One region of the Shewanella sp. 10N.286.51.B2 genome, then DNA from elsewhere that is predicted to be linked to it. Evidence: predicted binding sites of a transcription regulator. Region 1 holds the regulator's gene; the other holds the start of a gene.
What was found. The regulator sigma-54, encoded in region 1, starts transcription at its own class of promoters, with help from an activator protein. The targets are predictions, from matches to a motif close to GTTGGCACGNNNNTNGNNT.

Region 1 (10,629 bases):
GAATATTAGCTTCTTAATAAGTGCACTTGGGGTGGTGCGCTTATCGAATCAAACCTGCCGGAACAGTCTTAAAATCCATTCGTTTCGTATTCACGGGCACCAATGACATCCTTTCATTAGCACCGGCCTTACACTGCCTTTTGGCATTCCTGCGACCTATTATTATTGTTAGTCCCTGTTGCAGGTTTTTAGCTTACATAGCTGCTTTATATCAGCTTTTTATGTAATAAAATTGACAAACCTGAGGGTGAACAGCTCTATATTTTACAATAGATTTGTCGCTAATTAATTGCCGATGGGGGCAGCGTTTAATTCAATCAAGTTTGTCGGAACTGTGTTAATCCCCACTAATTGCTATTAATCGATAACAGCTGCTGATTCAGCTGAGATAACTTAAGTTGTAAGTGAGCTATCTCTGACACTAAAGCGCTTTTCTGTTTAGCTTGTGTACGCTTGCGAGTGGTCACGCCCTCGGCATTAGTTTTTGATGTCATCGCGGTTTCTTTATTTTTAACCCATTGGTAAACCGTTTTTGCTGAGATGCAGTATTGCTTAGCAACATCAGAAATTAATCGATTATGTTGCTTCACTTCAGCGATCACTTGCTGCTGAAAGCTCTCGGGATAAAACTTTGTTTGTGCTGACATATTAGCTCCAAGCATTTAAAAGCGATTAACTTCGTCGGCTTAACGATAAGACTATTCTACTTCCCATAGGCTACAGCCTACATGCTTATAAAAGTGGCACTGATTACGACAAAGATTCAAACATGTGTGTAATAATTTCATCATCGACTCCTGCTGATATTCAAATTTATAAGGCTTAAATTTCTCCACTAAATTGGTCAAATTAAAAGCTACCTCTTTAGTGATACGTAACTCAATGGAATACTTGTGCCAATTATGAAATAAATATTTTACCCTTTTATTACAATGACTTATTTTTTTAAAGTGTTAGCTCTAAAAAGTGGGCGTGAAACATCTTGGTGCAAAAGTACTATTTTGGTGCGAATTGGTTTTAATTGGTAAACAAAAGTAACCATTAAAACTCTATGGTTTTAAGGCACAAAAAAGCGGCAATAAATGCCGCTTTTTATGTTGATGAGAGAGGGGGTTTTACGGCGCTACATTAAGAAAATGGTCGCTAAGCCTAAAAAGGCGAATAAGCCAATCACATCGGTGACTGTGGTTAGTACCATACCGCCAGCCAATGCCGGATCGATATTGAGTTTTTTAAGTATGAGCGGAATACTGGCCCCCGCTAGTCCGGCAACGGTCATGTTAATGAGCATCGCGCCGCCAATGAGACCGCCCAGTGCCATATCACCTTTCCATAGCCACACTGCAAAGAAGACCAGTACCGACCACATGAGGCCATTAAGAAAACCAATGGCTAATTCTTTACCGATAAGCCAACGGGAGTTACTTTGGCCAATATGACCCAAGGCGATACCACGAATAACCAGAGCTAAGGTTTGATTGCCTGCCACACCGCCCATACTAGGGACAATAGTCATTAAAATCGCGATGGTGGCAAATTGCTCTAACGTGCCTTCAAACATATTACTTACTGATGCAGCAAGTAAGGCGGCAAACAAGTTAATGGTAAGCCATAGCGAGCGTCTGAAGGTGCTTTTCATTACGGGGCCAAAGGTATCTTCATCGTCATCCATACCCGCCATCCCCATCATTGAGTGTTCGGCGTCTTCACGAATAACATCGACCACATCATCAATGGTAATACGGCCTAATAATTTTTGCGCTTCATCTACCACTGGGGCCGAAATCCAGTCATGGCGTTCAAATAATTGCGCCACTTCATTATCAGGCATGTCCACAGGGATGCTTTCTAATTCAGGATCCATGATGCTGCGAATGGTTGAATTAGGATCACAAGTGAGTAGATCGGCAAGGCGCACCCCACCAAGCACATGATCGTTGCGATCAACCACATATAAGGTATCTGTGGTATCGGGTAAGTTGCCGCGCTGGCGCAAATAGCGTAATACCACATCAATATTAACGTCAGGACGCAAAGTGACCGTATCAGTATTCATGATACTGCCAGCGGTGTCATCAGGGTATGACAGTGCTTGTTCGACGCGATGGCGGTCTTGACTGCTCATGGATTGCAGTACTTTTTTATAAACAGCATCTGGCAAACTTCTTAAGATGTAAGCCAAGTCATCGGTATCCATCCCAGAGGTGGCTTGGGCTACTTTTTCTGGGGTCATAGCGCTGATGAGTGAATCTTTTAACTCTTCACCGAGTTCTTCTAGGATTTCACCCGCTTGCTCATGATCAATCAGTTGCCATAACACTTGACGAGTTTTCGGCGGTGATGATTCAAGAATTAATGCGACATCGGAGGCGGCCATGTCATGAAGCATATTTCTGACATGAACAAACATACCGCTACCTAATGCTTGTGTAAGCTGATTAAGACGTTGTTCGGTCAGTTCGCTGTCGATGACTTCAATACCCATTGGCTACTCCTGAAAAGACGATGATGAAATGTTAACTTAACTCACCGGAAAGAATGAAGAAATTTCTAATATCTGATGGCTTGATGCGCAATTCATAAATACGCTAATACTGCTTGGTGGTGTGTTGAGTATAGCTAATAAAATAATGGTAAAGGTGAGTCGCTGTGTTTCCTTGGAGATGTTACTGGGCGCAGGCGGTTAGCTTTCTTCGTCAAATTTATCGTTGATTAACTTGCATACGGCCTCAAGGGCTTTTTCTGCATCACGGCCTTGAGCTTCAACAGTAATGATTTTACCAATGCCACTTTCTAACATTAATAACCCCAATACACTGGCAGCACTGGCTTGTTTCTCACCTTGGATAAGGGTGATAGTTGCGTCAAACTCGGTAGCTAAAATTGCCAATTTAGTCGCCGCTCGCGCATGCAAGCCTAGCTTGTTACTGATGGTAATTTGCTTTGAATAGGCCACCGTTTTGGCTGGCGTTGTGGTTAGCTTATTCAATGCCAAGCTCTCTATGGCGGGCGCTGACTTTGTGCTTAGAGTTGTTGAAACGTTTAGCGAGCTGATCGGCAATATAAACCGAACGGTGCTGACCGCCAGTACAACCAATGGCAATGGTCAGGTAGCTGCGGTTATTACGCTCTAAATGTGGCATCCAAGTGTCAAAAAGGTTTTCAATTTGCCAGATAAACTTATTCACCAAAGGCTGTCGCTCTAAGAACTCTTGCACGGGCGCATCTAGGCCTGTGTAGGGCCTTAACTCAAGCTCCCAGTGCGGATTCGGTAAAAAGCGCACATCAAACATAAAGTCTGCTTCAGCCGGCATGCCATGCTTAAAGCCAAATGACTCAAAATGTACCACTAATTCTTTATCAACACTGCCTAGCAAGATTTGCCGAACATGATCGCTCAATTCGTAGATATTAGTTTGCGAGGTGTCGATATAGTGATCAACCATTTTGGCTATGGGTTCGAGTAACCGCCCCTCAAGCTTAATGGCTTCTTGTAACGAAATTTGATTCTTAGACAGTGGGTGTAATCGGCGGGTCTCACTAAAACGCTTCAGTAACACTTTATCGTTGGCGTTTAAAAAGAAACTGGTAATGCTGGTATCGTCAGACAGTAAAGCAATTTGCTCTTTGAGTACTTTGCCTTGCTCTTCGATATTACGCACATCGACGCTAATGGCGACAAGCTCGTTACTATCTTTAAGCTGTTCAAGCAGGCTGCCAATCAGTGGCAGTGGCAGGTTATCAACACAGTAATAACCTAAATCTTCAAGCACTCTCAGTGCGACTGATTTTCCTGAACCTGAACGTCCCGATACGATGACAAGTTTCATGCAGTAATAACCTGATAAAGTTCTGTAGCGTCATGACTCTTTCGAAGTCGTTTAAGTATCAATTTATCACTGAGTTTCTCTGCCATGCTAGATAATGTGCTTAGGTGTTGCTGGCACTGATCTGCAGGTACAAGAAGCGCAAATAAAATATCTACAGGTTGCTTGTCTATGGCATCAAAGGCGATTGGCTCTTCGCATTTGATTAAAATAGCAATGGGTTCTTCGATATTATCTAAGCGCCCATGTGGAATTGCTATGCCATTTCCTATACCTGTACTGCCCATTTTTTCACGCGCTATTAGACTTTCAAAAATAGCCTGTGAAGAAAGGGTTGGGTACTGGGCAGCCATTAAATTGCTGATTAATTCCAGTACCTTTTTCTTACTGCCCGGAGTGGCACAGGTAGTGCACGCCGGCTGCAGGATGGTACGAAGTTCCATCGTTAATGCTTAGTGAGTTTCTCTTTATGTTTAATTACCTGACGGTCTAGCTTATCTATCAGGGCGTCTATTGCCACATACATATCAGCGTTACGCGATACAGCAAACACTTCACCGCCTTTTAGGTGCAGTTTGGCTTCGGCAATCTGTTGTAGCTTTTGAACATCGAGCACAACGTGAACATTATTGATCTGTTCGAAGTGTCGTTCAAGCTTTGAAAATTTTGTTTGCACGTATTCCCGTAAAGATTGAGTTATTTCAATATGGTTTCCAGTCAGGTTAATTTGCATAGGTCATCCTCCAATAACAAAAGTTATAAGCTTTTGCGTTGGTTTGAGGGAGGGATGAGCATTGCCTCTCGATATTTGGCTATCGTACGTCGAGCAACGTTAATCCCTTGTTCAGCCAATAGTGTCGCCATTTTACTATCACTAAGAGGCTTTTTCGGGTTTTCTGCAGCTACGAGCTTTTTAATAAATGCGCGAATTGCTGTAGAAGAGCATTCTCCACCATCATCGGTACTTACATGGCTTGAGAAAAAATATTTTAGTTCAAAAAGTCCACGGGGGGTATGCATGTATTTTTGGGTCGTGACCCGTGAAATGGTCGACTCGTGCATTTCAACCGCTTCAGCAATATCATTGAGCACCATCGGCTTCATGGCTTCTTCACCGAACTCAAAGAAACCTTGCTGAAATTGTACGATACAGTTAGCCACTTTTAGTAAGGTTTCATTACGGCTATCGATGCTTTTGATAAACCATTTGGCTTCTTGTAAATGACCACGAATAAATTGGCTGTCAGCTTGGCTTGAACCGCCTTTGGCCATAGCTGCATATTGCTGATTAACGCCAATTTTAGGCATGTTATCGGGATTTAGCTCGACCACCCAGCGACCATTCTTTTTAAGTACAGTAACATCAGGAATGACGTACTCATCTTTAATGGGGGTAATTTGCAAGCCTGGACGTGGATTGAGCGTTTGAATAAATTCAATGGCTTCACGTAAATCATCTTCTTTAAGCTTGGTTTTACGCATCAGTAACCTAAAGTCACGACCGGCGATTAAATCAAGATGATCTTTAATCAGTAACTTAACATTATCTATGCAAGGAATTTCATTAGGGTATTGGCCTAATTGAATTAATAGACACTCACTTAAATCTCGCGCTGCAATGCCGACGGGATCGAAGTGTTGTACCCGTTTAAGTACAGCTTCAACTTCATCGAGTTCGATATCGTCAGTGCCTAAGGATTGCAAAATGTCTTCAACGCTCTGGGTGAGGTAACCGCGCTCATCAATGGCATCAATAATGGCGGTTGCAATCACCAAGTCATTTTCAGAAAAGGGAGTGAGGTTTTTTTGCCATTCAAGATGCTCATACAAGCCTTCACTGGTTTCGCCTTGAAACGGCATATCATTACCGCTCGATACTGCGCCAGAGCCAGAAGTCGGCGAGGCGGTATACACCTCATCCCATGTGGTATCCATAGGGAGTTCTTCAGGCATAGAATCTTTAGTGAGCGATTCAGTGGTATCAACCGTTGAGGTGTCTTTTTCTATGGTGACTTGGCTATTATCACTAAAATCGGTGTCAGTTTGCAGGGCGTTTTCTTTTACGGGCTCTTTGGCTTTAGTGAATTCGTCTTCAAGCTCTAATAGCGGGTTTGAATCAAGTGCTTGTTGAATTTCTTGCTGTAGCTCCAATGAGGAAAGTTGCAATAAGCGAATCGCTTGTTGCAACTGTGGGGTCATGGTTAAGTGTTGACCCATTTTGAGTTGGAGTGAGGCTTTCATGTACCGCTTGTCCCTAATTGAATTACATCATCGCGACGAACAGTGTGGGCGCTAGTTTATGATCCTAGAAAAATAGACTAGATTAAGGTTTGTTGTTGGCCGCGAATGCCATACTAAAAACTGAATAGTGCTAACTATAGCTTGAATTGTTCACCTAAGTATACCGACCTAACTTGCTGATTGACTAAGATCTCAGCAGGTGTTCCTTCAGCAATCAAGTTTCCGTGACTCACAATATATGCTCGCTCACACACATCAAGTGTTTCACGGACATTATGGTCGGTAATTAGCACCCCTAAACCACGGCTTTTAAGTTGTTGAATAATTTTCTTGATGTCGATTACTGAGATAGGATCTACCCCTGCAAAAGGTTCATCTAATAAAATAAACTTAGGATTTGCCGCTAATGCGCGTGCAATTTCAACTCGGCGACGCTCACCTCCCGATAACGCCATACCTTGGCTATCACGGATATGAGTTATGTTAAATTCTTCTAATAAATGTTCCAGTTCTTCAATGCGCTGCTCATTTGATAAGCTTTTGCGAGTTTGAAGCACTGCCATTATATTATCGTGTACTGTGAGCTTACGAAAAATACTGGCTTCTTGAGGTAAGTAGCCAATGCCTTTTCGGGCGCGCAAATGCATTGGATCTGCGGTTAAATCATCTTCATCGATCAGAATGCGGCCCTTATCACTTTTGACTAGGCCTACGACCATATAAAAGGTGGTGGTTTTACCCGCACCATTAGGGCCAAGTAAGCCAACAATTTGGCCGGTTTTTACCGTCAGGCTGACATCTTTTACTACCTGGCGACTTTTATAACTCTTAGCGAGATTTTCAGCGGTTAACGTAATTTGGGTCATTAGTCATTTTGCTCAGCTGCTGGGGCTGACAATGTCGCCTGCGCCTCAGCGTTAAGTGATTCAGTTACTTCGGGTGTTTCAGTTGAGTTCACAGCCTCTACAGCAGATAAATTGTTGTTTTCAATTATAGCTGGTGGCGTGTCATCACCGGGTTTAGCGCTGTCTGGTAAATGTGGTTGCTCATCTTTTTTCTTTTCAGAATCAATCAAGTCTGGGTGACTTTCTGGTTGAAAAATAGTGATAACCCGATCTTCACCAGTACCGGTGCTTTCAGCAATTAACTGCTGCTTTTCAATGTTGTAGCTAATTAGGTTACCAGTAACCTGGCTGCCAGCTTGGTCCAATTTAGCATTACCCGTTAAGGTTAAAATGCTAGTGGCAAGCTCATATTTAATTTCATCGGCACTGGCAGTACCAATACGGCCATCATCTAACTCTTGGGAAAATGTCGCAGGGTTACCTGTGGCAACCATGGTTTTTTGGGTGCCGCTTTCGGTGCCAAATGCGCGTAATTCGTCGGCATTAATGTTAATCGACCCTTGAGTCACATTAACTGGGCCATAGAAGATGACCTGATTGTTTTTTATGTCAGCTTTTTGGCTCACAGCTGCGACTTTAAGCTCTTGCTGTAAATCGCCTTCTTTTGCATAGGCGCTGGCAATACTGACTACACTGAGTAGTGAGGCAATCAAAAGTTTACTTTGCTTCATACGTTCCTTCTACTTGACTTAAAAGTTCAAGTTCTTGAGCATTTAAATCAGCATACAGGCCTAAACCTTGTATATTAAAATCTGACCCAGTAACAAAAATTTGTCTATCTGAGGTCAAAATCATGGTGTTCATATCGAGTGCCAACATGGTGGTTGTCAAAGATTGTAATGGCTCGTCGATGTTTATTGCATCAATAATAACATTATTTTCTAAAACTACTTTGCCTGTTTCATTATTCAGCTTGCCTAAATCTGCGCTTAATTGCCATTCGGCTTCACCATTTTCAGGATAAATAAGGTAGACAGGCTCAGTAAACATGGTTTCATTACTTTGCTGAAAGTGCTCCATGTATTTCGCTGAGACTCGGCTTTGCACTAAACCTTGCTCATTAAATTCAGTGGTGCGTAAGTCATTGGCGATAAAATCAGGGCGAGCAGGGGCAGGCAATTTACTTGCCTCCATCTGACTACGTTTAATTTGTACTTGCCAATAAAGGACTAAGGCTGCGCCAAAAAATCCGATAATAGCGAAGGTCACTCGGCTCATATACTCATTCCGTGGGCATTTTCAAACTTATCTTGGCTAAGTAATAGCAAATCGGTGAGTTCACGTAATGCGCCATTTCCGCCGTTAATGGTGGTGGTCATATGGCAATGTTGTTTAACATAAGGATGGCCATCAGCCACACAAACTGCAAGGCCAACCTGTTTCATCACAGGTAAGTCAACCATGTCATCACCAATATAGGCGACTTCATCTGGGCTAACGCCATAGGTATCTAACAGGCTTTGGTAAGGCACTAGTTTATCATCAACACCTTGATAAATATGAGTGACACCTAAAGCGGTCATTCTATTTTCCACAATGGCAGATTTACGCCCGGTTATCACAGCAACATGAATATTACTGGTTAAAATAGAGCGAATGCCATAACCATCACGGGTATGAAATGCTTTTAACTCTTCCCCTGCATTACTTAAATAAATACGGCCATCGGAAAATACCCCATCGACATCGCAAATAAGCAGCTTAATTTTTTTGGCTTTTTGCCAAACATCATCAGAGATTGGGCCGTAAAAACCTTGGTGCAGTGTTTCGTGTAATGACATGTTAAATGACTCCAGCTTTAACCATATCGAGCATGTTAAGTGCGCCGACTGGGCGTTGGTTCTCGTCTACGACAATTAAACCGTTAATACTTTTTTCTTCCATAATCTGTAATGCTTGCGCGGCTAAAATACCTGGGCTGATGGTAATGCAGTTGGTTGTCATTACATCGGCAATAGCGGTAGTACGCAGGTTCACTTCAGCATCGATGACGCGGCGTAAATCACCGTCAGTAAAGATCCCGACTAGCTTGTCTGCATTATCGATCACTGCAGTCATACCTAAACCTTTATTTGAGATCTCATATAGGGTTTCAGTAATGCAGAGCTCACTTTTCACCTGTGGAATATCAGCGCCTTTGTGCATTACATCGCTGACTTTAAGTAATAGTTTACGACCTAAAGATCCACCAGGGTGGGATAGGGCGAAATCATCACGGGTAAAGCCTTTCGCTTGCAATAATGCTACGGCCAAGGCGTCACCCATCACCAAGGTTGCGGTAGTGCTTGATGTTGGTGCTAGCCCTAATGGGCAGGCCTCTTCAGGCACTTCAATACATAAATGCAGTTTAGATAGCTTGGCCATATTGGATTCTGGTTTACCCGTAATCGCGATTACCGGGACCCCCATGCGCTGTATAACGGGCATTAAGGTGAGAATTTCACTGGCTTCACCAGAATTTGATATGGCTAAAATAATATCATTTTTTGCCAGAGCGCCTAAGTCGCCATGGCTTGCTTCGCCAGGGTGAACAAAAAATGCAGGCGTGCCTGTGCTGGCGAGTGTGGCAGAAATCTTATTGCCAATGTGGCCAGATTTGCCCATGCCCATGACAATGACTTTGCCTTTACATTCTAAAATGAGTTCACAGGCTTGGCCAAACTCGTCTGAGTCTACATATTGATAAAGGTTATCTAATGCTGCCTTTTCAATATCAATGACTTGACGACCCCATTGGCGCAATTGTGTTTGTTCTGTCATATGTATCTCTCTATTGTCCAAAGCGATTTCGGGTTACGCTTTGGTGAGTCACACATCTTTATGCCCCATTATTGTGATTGAAATAAGACAACTTGGTACGCAATAAAGACGATTAATAAAAGGGCTCCATGCCAGCGAGTAAGCTGCTTTTTAGCGCCACTCGATAATACCAGTACTGCTAATGCGGTGCTGGTTGCTAGTACCATGTAAAAATCTCGACCGCTTGCATTTATGTCGATTTCACCTGGGGCAATCAGCCCTGGAATGGCCAGCACTGCTAAAATATTAAAAATGTTTGAGCCAACAATATTACCAATCGCGAGGTCGTCTTCTTTTTTTAGGACGCCAGCGATGCATGCTGCTAGTTCCGGTAAACTGGTGCCAATGGCAATAATGGTCAAGCCGATGACCAGATCTGACAAGCCAAATGTCTTGGCAATGCCTACCGCGCCAGTCACCATCCAGTCTGCCGAGAGTGGCAATAACACCATACCAACAATGATCCAGATAATAGCATGTAATGTGGGTACATTTTTAGGGATCTCTGCGTCAGACTCATCAGCTAGGACATCTTTTTTCTTATTTCGCATCGCGCTCCAAATGAAATAGCCCATCAAGGCGAAAAATGCGATTAATAATACCCCACCTTCAACACGGGTGAGCATGCCGTCGTGAATAAGGTAGCCAGCTAATACGGTTGCCGCAATCATGATTGGAATTTCACGCTTTAAGGTTTCTGAGCGAACTGAAATAGCCCCAAACAATGCGGTAACCCCTAATATCAAGGTGATGTTAGCCACGTTTGAGCCGAGCACGTTACCAATTGCAGTATCGCTCATGCCTTCCATTGATGCGGTGGCAGCAACCAGCATTTCTGGCGCTGAGCTGCCCATGGC
Region 2 (10,629 bases), on a different contig from region 1:
TTAGCCGTTGGCAGAATACGACATTGGACGCTGATATTGTCTGTTTTCATGGCGCCTCAAACTGGCGCAAACTGCTAAATATTGCATGGCTCAGATTGCGTCATCCTAAGATCATATTTATCCTGCAAGAACATCACTACAGCGAACAATTTGTTCGCCATCAAATTGCACATCCGCAACGTTTCTATTTCATGCTGAAATTAAGCTATCGGTTAATGAATAAAGTGGTGTCCATTTCACCCTCACAGCAGCGATGGATGCTAGCTAATAAGCTATTACCTGCAGACAAAATCGCTCAGTTAGGGCAGGGGCGAGACTTAAGCTATTTTATCGCCAACAAAAGCCACTCCCCAAAAAACGCTAATCATAGGGTTCCTGTGTTAGCCGCCTATGGCCGATTTCATCCACAAAAAGGCTTTGATTTATTACTCAAAGCCATGCATCAGGTTAAGTCACCGTGTCGATTATTGTTAGCCGGTGAAGGTGAGCAATTACCTTTGCTACAACAGTTAGTTTCTCAGCTTGATAATATAAAGCTGGTGGGCAAGGTTGACGATGTGCCTCGCTTTTTAGACCAATGTGACGGGGTAATTATTCCATCACGCTGGGAGCCTTTTGGTTTAGTATTTATTGAATCTATGGCAATGAGTAAAGCCATTATCTCAACCGATGTGGATGGTTTGGGGGATCAAATTCGTCAGCATCAACTGCAAAACATGGGTAATATCGTTGAGGCTAAGGTTGGCGGCCAAAATGATAAGCAATTTGTTAACTCACTGGCCGATGCTATTGAGCGTTACTTATCGAGTGTTAACTCATCAAGCGCTCTATTATCAAGCCATGTGCCTGCTTACGTTCATGAGCAAGTCGACAATCATGGTCAAAAACAGCAGCATGCCCAAATCGATGATTGGCGTACTCAGCAATGGCTGCAGCTTCAACAAGCATGGAAAAGCTTATTTGTGCAGCTATTGGAAGATAAGCGTGGTTGAGTGTTAAATGGTTAATGTGATTGATTTCTTGTTAGGAGATTTTTCTCGACATATAAAAGAACCTATCTTCTTCTTTATCTACCTCAAAGCCATTCTTAATGTATAGATGATATGCAGGACTAATTTTGAGAACTCGTAGCCTAAGTTTATTTACACCAGCTTTAATTGCTAACCGTTCACACTCTGTTAGGGCTGCTGCACCAATACCATTATTTTGAAATTTTTCACTAATCTGTAAATCTCGGATATAACACCCATCATTATCAAAGGCTAAACGAATTGCACCCACGACCGAAGCGTTGTAAAGAATGTCCCAGTTTTCTAGGTCAACAATTTGCTCATGTATCTTAGACTGTTCCCAATTTACAGAATAGTGTTCATAATATGAGCGAATGTTTTTAAATGTAATATCTGCCGATGCATAAAGATCGGCTGTTGATTGATATGAAATCATCGCAAATCTCCTAAAGCCCTACTAATTGGCAAAAAATAGTTGGCTAAAATTTTGAGGGGTGAATAGTTAAATTTTCCTATTAATCAGCTTATTATGTGTGCTTTGTTCGTCGTTTTCTCTTTTGCAACTTTAACCTTTAAAGAATGAAAGAGAGAGGCAAAGATGAAAGTTGTGAATAATAAAAGTAAGCAAAGTAACTTTATTCCGATACTCTCATTTTCTATGAATGCATTTAAAATTGCGGATAAGAGCATGAACCCAACTAAATAGTAATTATGTATGCTACCCATGAAAACTCCTTAACTAGTGTGGTCAGAGTAAACTTTATAAGGGAGTTGATAGGCACATCATTATTTAATGGCTTTTTCTTCCCTAAATGGCGTGCTCGAAGATTGCGTTCGAGGTTAGCTAACTCTGTCCTTAAGTGGTTCTACCTTAATATAACTTATGAGCCTAGTTCAATGTTTTACTTAGTTTTTGTTGGCTAGCTTATCTAAGTCCATTACTTCAATCTAATCCATTGCCTGCCGCTGGGATGTTCAGGATGAACGGAATGTCGCGATCACATGGATGTGAAAGAGCGACCTTTTATGCAGATACAACTGCGAGACGCTGCACTCTTTATATAAATCAAAAGGTCCATGTAAGCTCTGCTAAAACATCCCTGTTTTGGAAGCTCGCTGCTGCATCTACACTGGGATTATTATCTCTTCGATTTAACGGTATTCGTGAAAATTTAAAGAGCTAAAAGGCTCAATTTGAATTGAGGACGTTGAAGAAAATAGCGTGATGCTCACATGGATGTGAGCATAGCTTTCGCGGTGCAGGGATGCACCGTCGGAAGCGTTAGCATTTTCACTCTTTATAATAAACAGGGTCCGAAGTTAGCAACAAACGAAGTTCAAAGCTGGATCAATCCCCATCGAAAATCATGCGCTTTTCAGCATTTTTCGTTAGGGGCGGCAGGGTGAGCCAAGAGGGTATTGCTGTTGATACCCTTTTGGTCGGGTGTGGGTGGAAAACCCACGACGTTAATCCAAACGGAGTTTGGAACAATACAGATCAAACCATTCTCAACCCCAAAAAATCACAAAGTCTCAAATTCAGAATGCGTTGCAGAATGCATTTTAGCATTGAGATACAATCTTGCCTTTAATGTAAGCCATTGTATTTAAATGGTAATAAAGGTTGGCATCCACTATGCATTATCCCCAGTACATCCTGATAACGAATAGCGAGATGCCAATATGCAAACATTAAACACAACAATAGTTAACGTGAAACCACTTCACTCTCAAATCATCAATATTCTTGGTTTAAGCAGTATTGCTATTGGTACTAGCATGGCTTTGTTCAGTGCTAATACCAATGCCGCTGAGCCATTCAATGCCTGTCCTACCGAAGCATTTATTATTCAAACGCCAGCAGGCATTCCAAAAACCTTTGGAGTTGAACTTGGTACCGGTAGTTATTCGGTATTGTCGCCTGATATGGGACTGACCAAAGGATTTAATGGTGTTGGTTTCAGCTACACAGATAATTACCTTTATGGCTGGGATTATCAGCATGGCACTGTCGGTAAGGTGGGTGAAGATTACCAAGTTGAGCCACTAACGATCGTAAAAGACAGCTCAGCTGCTGCAGCGGGTAACTTCTACGTAGGTGATGTCGCCATCAATGAAAACGTTTGGTACGGCTACCGTAAAAACCAAGGCTTATTTACTGTGCCGTTAGATGGCAATAATCACCCAATGAACATTGTCCCTGGCAGTAAAGCCAATGCCACTTACAACGTAACAGATTTTGCCTTTCATCCAAGCAACGGCTTTTTATACGCAGTGACTAACGGCAGCACAGGCAAATTACTCAAGATTGACCCCGCAACAGGTGCCGCTGAAACCTTAGCAACCGTTATTACTAAAAGCAGTGGTAGCTTTACCTTTGGAGCGCAGTTTTTTGACCCTAATGGCAACCTTTATTTAAGTAACAACGGCGATGGCAATGTGTATAAGGTCAACGTTGAAAGTGATAACCCTACCGCAGAGTTGTTTTCATACGGGCCGTCATCTTCTTCAAATGATGGTGCTCGTTGTGCATTAGCAGAAGTGCCAGTGGGAGACAATGTTGATTTTGGTGATGCGCCAGACAGTTACGGTACCCTAATTGATTCAAATGGTGCCCGCCATAATATGGTTGCCGGCATGTCATTAGGCAGTGTTATTGATAATGAGTCCGACGGTTATCCTGCGCCGTTATCTGATGATGAAAGTGATGGTATTGATGATGAAGATGGTATCAGCATGCCAACCGGTTTTGAAGTGGGTGAAGAGGCGGTGTTATTAGTCACAGTAGAAGGGGATGGTGCTTATATTAACGGCTGGATTGATTGGGGCCAAGATGGTCAGTTTGATAGTGAAGATCAAGTGATTATTGCCCGCTCAGTGAGTAGCGGCACATCAACTGTGACGATTAACGTGCCTAATTGGGCTAAAACGGGCGCAACCTGGTCACGTTTTCGTTTGAGCTCAGAGGCCAGCTTATTACCAACCGGTGGTGTCAGTGATGGTGAAGTGGAAGATTATCCAATCACTGTCACTGAAACCGGCATCACTATCAGCTATTACCCCTCATCGTCAGAATACACCACGTTAGCTTATGAGGATTTATACCCTTATCAAGGTGACTTTGATATGAACGATGTGGTGATGCAGTTACGTATTAGCCAATACAGTAAAAATGACATGGTTCGCCGCGTGGGCTTTGATGCGCAATTAGTGGCAATGGGCGCTTGGTATCACAATGGCTTTGCGGTGCAATTACATGATATTGGCCGCGGCAATGTGCAAGAGTCAGCCATTGAGTGGAGCGCCCAAGGGGTTAAGCAGACCAGCTCACCACTTGAAGACGGGCAAACCAATGCGGTGCTGTTATTTACTGAAGACTTATGGCAACACGTCAGTGCGAGTAATGGCTGTCAATATTTCAGAACTGAACCGGGTTGCGGCACCCAATACCGCGCAACATGGCAAATGACAGTGCCGTTTGTTGATGCGGTACATGTTGATGATATGCCTGAGTTCCCCTATGACCCATTCATTTTTGCCACTCCAGGTACGGATCATAGCCTAGCGGCTAAGAATATTACTGATGGTAAAAACCCAGGACGTAAATTAGAGATCCATCTGAAAAACAAAGCACCAACCGATAAATTTGATACGCGATTTTTAGGGATGCATGACGATGCTTCAACGGCATCACAAGGGCACTATTTCCAAGACCAAAATGGTATGAGTTGGGCAATTGAGGTGCCTGATACATGGCAGCACCCTGCAGAGCTACAACGTGTTGATGCCGCTTATGTTGAGTTTATTGAGTTTGCTGCAGATGCCAGCGGTGAGACCAAACCTTATTGGTATTTGACCGCCACTGACTCGCTACTGTTTAAGGATTAACCCTGACAGTAATTAGTGTGAATTTAATCAATCAATTTAAGCAAGAAATGGAATTTTAAGGTGAATATTATGAATACATTAACTCAAACTCAAGTGGCAGCAAATACGTTATTAACAGCGAAGAATGCCATTAACACAGGCATGAAAACAGGCATTAACACGGCTTGTAACACAGGCACTAAAATAGGGACTAAAAGAGCCACTAGCCTAGCCATGGCTCTATCATTAAGCTTTTTAACAGCCTGTGGCGGCGGTGGTGGCGATGATAGCTCGCCTGCACCAGCAACGACGCCTGCGGTGACAACACCTGCGACATCAACACCAGATACCACGACAGATACAACACCAGAGACAACGACACCTGAGACGCCAACGGAACCTGAAACACCTACAGAGCCAGAAACGCCGCCAGCAACCTCAATTGATGACTTGGTGGTTGATGCCGATTTTGATCTACAAGCGGCGTTTACTTTAAGCATTGATGTGCAGCTAGCATCAAGTAAGCGTGGTTACTTTTCATTGTGTGACGATTATCAGCAAAATGGCACCCAAGTGAGCGTGAACTTTGAATCTTGCTTATTACGTGGCGCCCTTGATGAAGGCGCATTGTCTGAAGAGTTATTGGTGGCCAACCATCAACGAGCATTAATGGCAGTGGTATGGTTTTATGATGGCAGTGAGCCTATCTATCAGCAGTGGAGTCATAGCTTAACCAATGACCCACAAGTCTTAGTGATTAACTAATATTCAAATAATCAATCGTATTTCAATCTTATGCCTTGTTAGCCAGATACTGCTGACAAGGCATTTTTATTTTTGATTAACAGCCTGCTTAAATGCGCGAGTTATTGGATAGCGATATTTTCTCAGTTGTCATTGTGAGCTGACTTAACTGATAATAGCGCCATTAACAGATTAAAAGAGCGCACCATGAGCATTGAAAGAATTGAAACTAAAACCCGTATGAGCCGGATTGTCAAACATAACGGCACCATCTATTTATGTGGTCAAGTTTGCCAAGATGCTACCAAAGATATCACTGAACAAACTCAAACAATGTTGGATAAAGTCGAAGCACTATTACTGCAGGCGGGCAGTGATAAAAAGCATATGTTATCGGCAACCATTTACGTAAAAGATATGGCTTACTTTGCTGAAATGAACGCGGTGTGGGATGCATGGGTTATTGAAGGTTACGCCCCTGCTCGAGCTTGCGTTGCCGCTAAAATGGCCCGTGAGGCATTATTGGTTGAAATCTCGGTAGTGGCCGCTGAGATTGCTTAAATTGCTACGCAGTGGTTTTAGTTCAGCCCGCTACTTAGCTCACAAGTCATCACAATAAAATCCCCATAAAGAATCCGTTACAGTTCCTAGTCGCAGCCGCCTAGGAACTGGTATACTTCCAGCTTGATTTTTGGGAGGACCAATGGACGTATCATCATTATTAGACGGCCTAAACGCAAAGCAGCGTGAAGCAGTGGGCGCACCGCTTTCAAGCATGTTAGTTTTAGCTGGAGCAGGCAGTGGTAAAACTCGGGTATTAACCCATCGTATTGCTTGGCTTATGCAGGTCGAACAACAAAGTCCATACTCTATCCTTGCGGTAACCTTTACCAATAAAGCCGCGGCAGAAATGCGTGAGCGGGTTGAGAAAGTGGTTGGCAGTAACATGGGCCGTATGTGGATTGGTACTTTCCACGGTTTAGCCCATCGTTTGCTGCGCACTCACTTTAAAGATGCCAATTTACCCCAAAGCTTCCAAATTATTGATTCTGACGATCAGTTACGTTTATTAAAACGTATTCTTAAAAGTCTCAATTTAGATGACAAGCAATATCCGCCGCGTCAGTGCCAAGGTTACATTAATGGCAAAAAAGACCAAGGCTTACGCCCAAAGCATATCGATGCGGGTGGCTTTCCTATTGAGCAAAACTTATTAAACATCTATAAAATTTATCAAGAATCTTGCGACCGAGCTGGCCTTGTTGATTTTGCTGAAATTTTATTGCGCGCCCATGAATTATGGCTCAATAAACCCCATGTATTAGCCCATTATCAAGAACGCTTTAAGCATATCTTGGTGGACGAATTCCAAGATACCAACGCCATTCAATATGCGTGGATCCGAGTGCTGGCAGGCAAAGAAGCCAATGTGATGATTGTTGGCGATGACGATCAATCTATATACGGCTGGCGCGGTGCCCAAGTTGAGAATCTACATAAATTCTTAACCGATTTCCCAGGTTCCACCACGGTTAAGCTGGAGCAAAACTATCGCTCCACAGCCAATATCCTTAATGCGTCCAATGATCTAATTGCCAACAACCCTGAGCGTTTAGGTAAAAAACTGTGGACTGAAGACGATGCGGGTGAGCCTATTGCGGTTTATTGCGCCTTTAATGAAATGGATGAAGCGCGCTTTATTGTTGGCAAAATGGCTGAGTGGCAAAATAACGGCGGCAAGTTAGAAGAGTGTGCCATTTTATACCGCTCCAATGCCCAGTCGCGAGTATTAGAAGAAGCCTTACTCCATAAAGGGCTAGCTTACCGAATTTACGGTGGCCTGCGTTTCTTCGAGCGCCAAGAGATTAAAGATGCCATGGGTTATATGCGTCTTATCAATAATCAAAATGATGATGCTGCTTTTGAACGGGTGGTTAACACCCCAACTCGCGGTATTGGTAATCGTACCCTTGATATCATTCGCTCAACCGCACGTCAGCAAGAAATGACTATGTGGCAGGCAAGCTTGCGCTTAATTGAAGAAAAAGTCCTTACTGGCCGCGCTGCCAATGCCGTGAATGGCTTTATGGATTTAGTGATTGGCATGCGCACTGATACTGCCGATATGAGTCTATATGGTATGGCCGACAAGGTCATTGACCGTTCAGGGCTACGGGCTATGTACGAAGCCGAAAAAGGCGAAAAAGCCCAATCACGAGTCGAAAACTTAAATGAGCTGGTCACCGCTGCCCGCAGTTTTGAAATGCCAGAAGAACTTGAAGATATGGGCGAGCTAAATGCCTTTTTATCTCACGCAGCATTAGAAGCGGGCGAAGGCCAAGCAGACAAGTTTACCGATGCCGTGCAGCTAATGACCTTGCATTCAGCTAAAGGCTTGGAGTTCCCAGTGGTGTTTATGGCTGGGGTTGAGGAAGGTATTTTTCCAAGTAAAATGGCATTAGATGAAGGTGATCGTTTAGATGAAGAACGCCGTCTTTGTTATGTAGGCATGACCCGTGCGATGCAAAAATTGTATATCAGTTATGCTGAGTCACGCCGCATTTATGGCCGTGAGGACTATGCCAGTCCATCGCGTTTTATTGGTGAAATCCCCAGCCAGTATGTTGAAGAAATTCGCATGAAAGCGTCAGTGTCAGCGCCTAAAATGAGCAGCCGTTTTAATGTGCCAAGACAATCTATTGCCAATGACAGTGGCTTTAAAGTGGGTCAAAAAGTAAAACACTTTAAATTTGGCCAAGGCATAGTGACAGATTTTGAAGGCACAGCAGATAAAGCGCGTGTTCAAGTCAGTTTTACAGACTTTGGTAGCAAATGGTTACTGGTTTCATTGGCAAAACTTGAAGCGTGTTAGGGTAATTTTTTACTAGAGCGGACATAATTCTAAGCGAAATAATAAAGTCACTCGTGGGTTATGCGAGATGACAAATAAGAAGTGATACAACTTCAACTGCAGGAGTGAAGTAAACCATGTCAGCAGTCTCATGGACGTTACAACAAAAAATATCGGTTTATAAACGCTTAACGCGCCTTGATAGGCCCATTGGTACCTTGTTGCTAATGTGGCCGTGTTTAATGGCGTTATTGCTTGCAGCGGGTGGCATGCCTGATGTGAAGGTGTTGATCATCTTTATGCTAGGGGTGGTCGTTATGCGTGCTTGTGGTTGCGTGATTAACGACTTTGCAGATCGAAAACTTGATGCCCATGTTGAGCGCACTAAGATGCGGCCTTTAGCCTCAGGTGAAATCAGCAGTAAGGAAGCGCTGATATTATTTGTGGTGATGGCATTAATCGCGTTTAGCTTAGTATTATTTTTAAATCCGCTAGTGGTAAAACTATCGGTTGTCGGCATTATCTTAACCATCATGTACCCGTTTATGAAACGGGTAACCAATATGCCGCAAATGTTTTTAGGCATAGTGTGGAGCTGGTCAATTCCTATGGCCTACGCTGCGCAGCTAGGTTATGTGCCCATGGAAGCTTGGTGGTTATTTGTTGCCAATTGGTGTTGGACGGTAGCTTACGACACCATGTATGCCATGGTTGATAGAGATGATGACTTAAAAGTCGGCATTAAATCTACAGCCATTTTATTTGGCCGATACGACCGCCAATGGATTGCCGCGTTTCAGTTAGCGGCCCTAGGGTGTTTTATTATGGCCGGTTGGTCTGCTGAACGTGGGTTATTGTATGGCATTGGCATTAGCACCTTTATTGCCTTTAGCAGTTATCAGCAATGGCTTATTTATGGCCGCGAACGCGCGCCATGTTTTAAGGCTTTTCTAAATAATAACTGGGCCGGATTTGCTTTATTTATGGCATTGAGCGCAGATTATTTATTTTCTTCAATAAGTGCGTAGAATAGGGCGAAAAATTACATCAACAAGGATAGCTGATGACCATTTCTCGCTTTATGATACTTTTTCGCAGTATCGTATGCTGTAGCCTCTTTTTAAGCGCGGTGCCCGCCGCGTTTGCAAGCTTTACCATACCGAATACCACAGTGGTTGAGGTAGAGGATAGCGATCGCACCTATAATCTTTATATCAAACTGCCCAATAGCTATAACCAAATTGATAAGCTAAAAAGTTATCCGGTTATTTATATGACTGATGCTGTGTACAGCTTGCAAGTGGTCTCGGGTGTGACTCGTTTGTCTATGGACCGTACTGATATGCAGCAGGCTATTTTAGTGGCTGTATCAGGACAGCAAGGCCGCAGCCCCGCAGCAAGTCGTATGCGTGATTACACCCCGTCAGTTGATACTAACAGAACCCAAGCCACCGGTGAGGCCCAGCGCCACATGCAGTTGTTTGCCAATAAAATTATCCCTTATATGAATCAGCATTATCGCACTCAGCCATGGCAAAACACCTATGTTGGCCATGCGTTAGGGGGCTTGTTTGGCGCCTATATCTTACGTAATAAGCCCGCATTATTTAATAACTATGTACTGGCGAGTCCGCCATTTTGGTTTGATAACCAGCAGTTACTAAAGCAATTTCGCGAGCCGGAATTTATCACTAAATCAATAAATGCCAATGTATTTATTGGTGTCGGAGAGTTAGAAACGGCAGAAAACAGCGAGTTTGGGCAAGATATGGTGGCAGATGCCAAGTCATTTTATCAGCTGCTACAACAAAAAAATCGCTTAACTGCAGCTAATGGTTCAGGTATCAATGCCAAGTTAATGCTAATGCCTGTAGCCAATCACAGTATGGCGTTTCCGATGTCGGCGATCTATGGCTTAGACTGGCTGTTTGATGCTAAAACGGGGGTTAGTGGTCACTGATTAGGCGCAATAATAGTTCTATCAAAAAATAAGACATTTAAGCAATAAACCTATGCCATAAACATAAGTTATAAACATAATTTTAAGTTATAGAACAATAACAAGGATTGTTATATGAGACCCATAGTTAAGTACCGACTGCTGTTTTTAGCCTTTGCGATAGTACTGTTTACTATTGGCGTGCAGTTAACCCCAGA

Region 2: a site for sigma-54 is predicted at 2,634-2,652, ahead of AB4140_RS09115 (LruC domain-containing protein). Genes of this name have one in related genera too.

Annotation. Positions count from the first base shown of each region.
Region 1 is NZ_JBFRKH010000014.1:147,749-158,377, reverse strand. It holds gene AB4140_RS04285 (transposase) at 348-647, opposite strand; gene mgtE (magnesium transporter) at 1,124-2,485, opposite strand; gene AB4140_RS04275 (HPr family phosphocarrier protein) at 2,684-2,956, opposite strand; gene rapZ (RNase adapter RapZ) at 2,982-3,830, opposite strand; gene ptsN (PTS IIA-like nitrogen regulatory protein PtsN) at 3,827-4,270, opposite strand; gene hpf (ribosome hibernation promoting factor) at 4,273-4,560, opposite strand; gene AB4140_RS04255 (RNA polymerase factor sigma-54) at 4,584-6,068, opposite strand; gene lptB (LPS export ABC transporter ATP-binding protein) at 6,203-6,934, opposite strand; gene lptA (lipopolysaccharide transport periplasmic protein LptA) at 6,934-7,644, opposite strand; gene lptC (LPS export ABC transporter periplasmic protein LptC) at 7,631-8,191, opposite strand; gene kdsC (3-deoxy-manno-octulosonate-8-phosphatase KdsC) at 8,188-8,754, opposite strand; gene AB4140_RS04230 (KpsF/GutQ family sugar-phosphate isomerase) at 8,756-9,733, opposite strand; gene AB4140_RS04225 (calcium/sodium antiporter) at 9,802-10,629, opposite strand, start outside.
Region 2 is NZ_JBFRKH010000033.1:5,823-16,451, reverse strand. It holds gene AB4140_RS09125 (glycosyltransferase) at 1-992, shown strand, start outside; gene AB4140_RS09120 (GNAT family N-acetyltransferase) at 1,024-1,446, opposite strand; gene AB4140_RS09115 (LruC domain-containing protein) at 2,694-4,898, shown strand; gene AB4140_RS09110 (hypothetical protein) at 4,968-5,642, shown strand; gene AB4140_RS09105 (RidA family protein) at 5,829-6,182, shown strand; gene uvrD (DNA helicase II) at 6,325-8,493, shown strand; gene ubiA (4-hydroxybenzoate octaprenyltransferase) at 8,610-9,500, shown strand; gene AB4140_RS09090 (alpha/beta hydrolase) at 9,536-10,432, shown strand; gene AB4140_RS09085 (hypothetical protein) at 10,547-10,629, shown strand, end outside.